Linked DNA regions of Noviherbaspirillum saxi. The protein of the gene in region 1 binds, or shares a complex with, the protein of each later gene. Links are inferred from orthologs where the notes say so. Each region holds a gene or a part of one and is shown in the gene's direction. Other genes may lie near its edges.

Evidence for each region. Proteins that work in one complex are often made in the same cells at the same time.
Region 2: the proteins of obgE (region 1) and ybiB are in contact, whole or in part, in a crystal structure (PDB 8BFT), measured with the Escherichia coli proteins. The link is inferred for Noviherbaspirillum saxi from one-to-one orthologs.

The regions. Positions count from the first base shown.
Region 1 is NZ_QYUO01000001.1:787,180-789,967, forward strand. It holds obgE (GTPase ObgE), read left to right. Parts: upstream 1-733; coding sequence 734-1,843; downstream 1,844-2,788. Other genes in the region: rplU (50S ribosomal protein L21), read left to right, coding at 13-324; rpmA (50S ribosomal protein L27), read left to right, coding at 366-623; proB (glutamate 5-kinase), read left to right, coding at 1,955-2,788. UniProt on the Escherichia coli protein: An essential GTPase which binds GTP, GDP and possibly (p)ppGpp with moderate affinity, with high nucleotide exchange rates and a fairly low GTP hydrolysis rate.
Region 2 is NZ_QYUO01000001.1:2,803,110-2,806,029, reverse strand. It holds ybiB (DNA-binding protein YbiB), read left to right. Parts: upstream 1-927; coding sequence 928-1,914; downstream 1,915-2,920. Other genes in the region: D3871_RS13240 (BaiN/RdsA family NAD(P)/FAD-dependent oxidoreductase), read left to right, coding at 2,800-2,920; cobA (uroporphyrinogen-III C-methyltransferase), read left to right, coding at 1,898-2,671; D3871_RS13255 (nitrate reductase), read left to right, coding at 1-831.

The DNA.
Region 1 (2,788 bases):
ATGAGGTTTCACATGTACGCGGTCATAAAAACCGGCGGCAAACAATATAAAGTTGCTGCTGGGGAAAAACTCAAAGTAGAACAGATACCGGCTGACATTGGTTCCGAAATCACCCTTGATCAAGTGCTCGCAGTGGGCGCTGGTGACACCATTAAATTCGGTGCACCGCTGGTTGAAGGTGCCAAGGTCCAGGCTACGGTAGTGGCGCACGGTCGCCACGATAAGGTCAAAATTTTCAAGATGCGCCGCCGCAAGCATTACCAGAAGCGTCAAGGCCATCGTCAAAATTACACCGAATTGCAAATCGTCTCGATCAACGCCTGATCAATCGGCAATCGAGCTAACCGGATACCAAGGAGTCTCAAATGGCACATAAAAAAGGCGGCGGCACCACGCGCAACGGTCGCGATTCCGAGTCAAAACGACTGGGCGTCAAGGTTTACGGCGGCCAAAGCATCAATGCAGGCGGCATCATCATTCGTCAGCGCGGTACCCGCGTACACGCTGGTGAAAACGTTGGCATGGGCAAGGACCACACCCTGTTCGCGCTGATCGACGGCAAGGTGCAGTTCGCTACCAAGGGCGCTCTGCAGCGTCACACTGTCATCGTAGTGCCGGCATAACAACCGCATCTATAAGACAGTAATCAAGTAAAGGCGAAAGCCTTCCAATAAAAAGGCTCTGCCGACGGTAGGGCCTTTTTTAATTTTTATTGGTATTTTTGGCGGCAAACATGAAGTTCATCGACGAAGCAAAAATCGAAGTCATTGCTGGAGACGGCGGCAACGGCGTCGCGTCATTTTGCCGCGAAAAGTTCCGGCCATTTGGTGGCCCTGACGGCGGAGACGGAGGCAAGGGCGGCAGTATCTGGGCCGTCGCCGACCGCAACATCAACACGCTGGTTGACTACCGCTACTCCAAGCTGCATAAGGCAAAAAATGGCGAAAACGGCCGTGGTTCCGACTGCTATGGCAAGGGTGCGGACGACGTCATGCTGCGTATGCCGGTGGGTACCCAAATCAGCGATTTCAACACGGGCGAAATTATTGCCGACCTGACAGACCATGATCAAATCGTCTTGCTCTCAAAAGGCGGCGAGGGCGGATGGGGAAATATCCATTTCAAAACCTCGACCAATCGTGCGCCACGGCAAAGGACGGATGGCAAGGAAGGCGAGCGGCGCGAACTCAAGCTTGAACTGAAGGTATTGGCCGATATCGGCTTGCTGGGTATGCCGAATGCGGGCAAATCCACCTTCATCACAGCGGTATCGAATGCCCGTCCCAAGATTGCGGACTATCCGTTTACTACCTTGCATCCAAACCTGGGTGTTGTGCGCGTCAGCCATGAAAAGAGCTTTGTCATTGCCGATATTCCTGGTCTGATTGAAGGTGCCGCAGAAGGCGCCGGACTTGGTCACCAGTTCCTGCGGCATTTGCAGCGTACTCGTTTGTTGCTGCACATTGTCGATCTGGCACCATTTGAAGATACGGTGGATCCGGTCAAGGAAGCCAAGGCGATCGTAAAGGAATTGAAGAAATACGACGAGTCGTTGTACGACAAACCTCGCTGGCTGGTACTCAATAAACTGGACGTCGTGCCCGAAGACGAGCGCAAGAAGCGGGTCAAGGATTTCATCAAGCGCTTCGGCTGGAAAGGTCCGGTGTCCGAGATTTCCGCACTGACCAGAGACGGTTGCGAAGAATTGGTCACCGCGATCTATGACTACCTCGCCGAGCAACGCCAGCAAGAGCATCGCGCGGAGGAAACCCACATCGTCGAAGAAGCGCGCGGTATTGTTTCGATCGACCCGGACGATCCACGCTTTAAAGTCATAGAATAGAGTCGAATGCGCTGGCGTTTTGCCAGCAGGCGACGAGCATGAGGTCATCACGACCTTTTCTCCGTCGTCGACCCTGCCTATCCGTCCGCTGTCTCTGTCGTTTTTACCTATATGAATTCCGCTATCCAGAAATCCAAACGCCTGATCATCAAAGTCGGTTCATCGTTGGTCACCAATGATGGCAAGGGACTGGATAGCGCGGCAATTGCGAGATGGGCCGAACAGATTGCCCAGTTGCGGGCCTTGGGTAAGGAAGTCGTGCTAGTCAGCTCGGGGGCGATTGCCGAAGGAATGCAGCGTCTCGGCTTTGACAAACGGCCGAGCGGCGTGCATGAGTTGCAGGCCTGTGCGGCTGTCGGCCAGATGGGGCTGGCCCAGATTTACGAGACCAGCTTCCGGCACCACAATCTGCGTACGGCCCAGGTGCTGCTGACGCACGCAGATCTTGCCGACCGCGAGCGCTATCTGAACGCGCGTTCCACGTTGTTTACGCTTTTGCGCTTCGGTGTCATCCCGATCATCAATGAAAACGATACGGTCGTCACCGACGAAATCAAGTTCGGTGACAATGACACGCTGGGCGCGCTGGTGGCCAATCTGATCGAAGGCGATGCCTTGGTCATTCTCACAGACCAGAAGGGCTTGTACACCGCTGATCCGCGCAAGGACCCGACGGCCGAATTTGTGCACGAAGCCAAGGCGGGAGACCCTGCGCTCGAGGCAATGGCCGGAGGTGCAGGCACCGGCATAGGCCGGGGCGGAATGCTGACAAAAATCCTGGCAGCGAAGCGGGCCGCGACATCCGGCGCGCACACCGTAATCGCCTGGGGTAGAGAAGAACAGGTATTGACGCGCCTGGCAGCAGGTGAAGCAATCGGTACCCAGTTGAGCGCTCAGACCGCACAGCTGACAGCGCGCAAGCAATGGATGGCGGATCACCTGCAA
Region 2 (2,920 bases), 2.0 Mb from region 1 along the record:
CTGCCTGCGCTGGCAAGCGATGAAATCCGTGCCGGACAGGCCTTCATCGGCATGCACTGGGGCGAGGAGTATGTTTCGGGTCGCGGCAGCGACGGCGCGGGAACCTATGGCGTCAACGCGTTGACGGTACCGGCGTTTTGCCCAAGTTCCAAGCAACCGGAACTCAAGCATGCGGCGACGAAAATCCTGAAGGCCGAGTTGCCGTGGCGCTTCCTGGTATTCGGCTGGATCGATGCATCGGCGGCACTGGCGCTGCAGGCGGCGCTGCGTCCCACTATGCGGCAGTTTGCGTATGCATCCTGCACCTTGTTCGGTCGGGACAAGGTTGGGGTGCTGTTCCGCGCGGCGGACGATTATCCGGCTGCACCCGAACTGGTGAAGGACATCGAGGCGCGCTTTGGCATTGCCGGGGCTGAGGTCTTGCGCTACGACGATACCAAGCGTGGCAATGCGCGGCATATCCTGGTCCGCGATGGAAAACTGGAAGCGGTTTCGCTGGCTGGCGATCTTTCCGCTGAACGCTGGCTGAAGGAGTACCTTGAAGCCGAGCAGCCCGTCGCTGCTTTGGGACGTCTGCTGCTGATGCCTTCGACCAAGGCGCCGCAGGGCTTCAAGCCGCGTGGACGCATCGTCTGCAATTGCTTCAACGTTGCCGAAACCGAAATCCATGACATGCTTGACACGCAGGACTGGATCAATGAAGGCACGCCGGATGCAGCGCTGGCATCATTGCAGGGCAAGCTCAAGTGCGGCACCAATTGCGGATCGTGCGTGCCGGAACTCAAGAAAATCATCTTGCAGAAAAGCCCCGCGGGCAAGATCGCGGCATAAGGTTCGCCGCAGGTTCCTGCCTTCTTGATAATGTGAAGGCAGGAACTATCACATTCCTCCTTCTCGCCCTCCCGCAGTTCGTAGTACCCTTGCGCCATGACTACCGCATCCGATTCATTCCCGGCCGCCCGATTCATCAAGGAAATCGGCCGCGGCAAAAAAGGCGCGCGCAGCATGTCGCGCGAAGATTCCTGTCAACTGTATGCCGCGATGCTGGAGCGTCGCGTCTCCGACCTGGAGATGGGCGGCATCATGCTGGCAATGCGCATCAAGGGAGAGTCGGTCGATGAAATCGCCGGTTTCCTGGACGCCGCCGAAGCTTCATTCGAGCGCTTGCCGATGCCCGCTGCCGACGCCGCACCTGTCGTCATCCCCAGCTATAACGGCTCGCGCAACATGCCCAACCTGACGCCGCTGCTTGCCATGCTTCTGGCACGGCAAGGCGTGCCGGTCCTGATCCATGGCGTCACCACCGACCCCGGCCGTGTGACCACCGCCGAAATTCTTGATCGCCTCGGAATCGGATTTGCGCAATCGCTGCAGGAAGCCGAAGCCGGCTTTGCGGCAGGCAGGCCGGTCTTCATGTCGATCGAAGCACTGGCGCCGCGCATGGCAGGCTTGCTGGCCTTGCGTCGCATTCTTGGCGTGCGCAACTCTACCCATACCCTAGTGAAGATCATCCAGCCGTTTGCGGGACCGGCTTTGCGCCTGACTTCGTACACGCATCCCGAATATCTGGAAATGCTGTCGGCGTATTTCTCGACGGCGGCGCCGGTCGAACGCGGCGATGCCTTCCTGATGCGCGGCACCGAAGGCGAGACGGTCGCCAATCCCAAGCGCGCGCAACAGATCGAATGGTTTCACGAACATGAGCGCACGGTTCTGGTGCAAAAACAGGAGCCGGTGGATGAAATGCCGCCGCTGCCGCACTCAAGTGATGCAGACACGACGGCGAACTGGATAGAACAGGCGCTCAAGGGGGAGCAACCGGTGCCCGCACCGATTGCCGCACAGGTGGAACACTGTTTGCATATAGCGAGACATCTATATGCAAGACAGGTGTTTCATGGAAGCGAAAGGTAAGGTTTATCTGGTAGGCGCGGGTCCGGGCGATCCGGAACTGCTGACGCTCAAGGCAGTCAAGGCCATCGGCCATGCCGACGTGTTGTTGGTCGATGATCTGGTCAATCCGGAGATTCTCGATCATGCCTGTTCCGATGCGCGCGTGATCCATGTCGGCAAGCGCGGCGGTTGCCAGTCGACTCCGCAGGAATTCATCGAGCGGCTGATGATTGCCGAAGCACGCGCAGGCCATCGCGTGGTGCGCTTGAAGGGTGGCGACCCGTTCATCTTTGGACGCGGCGGCGAAGAGCGCGAACATCTGCTGGCCGCCGGCATCGAAGTAGAGGTCATCAATGGCATCAGCAGCGGTCTCGCCGCGCCATCGTCGATTGGCGTACCGCTCACTCATCGCGATTGGAGCCAAGGCGCGATATTCGTTACCGGCCACGGCAAGACAGCCGATGCCAATCCCGACTGGCAAGCGCTGGCCAAGCTCAACATGACGCTGGTGGTGTACATGGGCGTCGCACGCTGCGCCGAGATACAGGCAGCGCTGCTGGCCGGCGGCAAGGCTGCGGCCACGCCAGTCGCCGTCATCCATGCGGCGACATCGGCTGCGCAGGCGCAGCTGGTAACCACACTGGGTGAGTTGCCAGCCGCAATCGCAGCGGCCAATCTTGCAAGTCCCAGCATCATTGTCATTGGCGACGTGGTGCGCTGCGCATCGCATGGTTTCAATGAAAGCCTTCCGGCACTCGCGGAGCGCGCTTTTCGCTGACCCGATTTCCTCCAAGAGATGTTATTTCGGCCACTCTGCACGGGTGGCCGTTTTTTTGCGCTTGATAAGGCCAGGGCTTCGACAGTCACACCGCTTACAATCATGGCTTCGCAGTTTTCTCAGATGCCATGCAAAACCAGTTTGATATTGCCGTAATTGGCGCCGGTGCAGCCGGAATGATGTGTGCGGCGGTCGCCGGTCAACGCGGGAAAAAGGTCGTGCTGATCGACCATGCTACCCGGCTGGCGG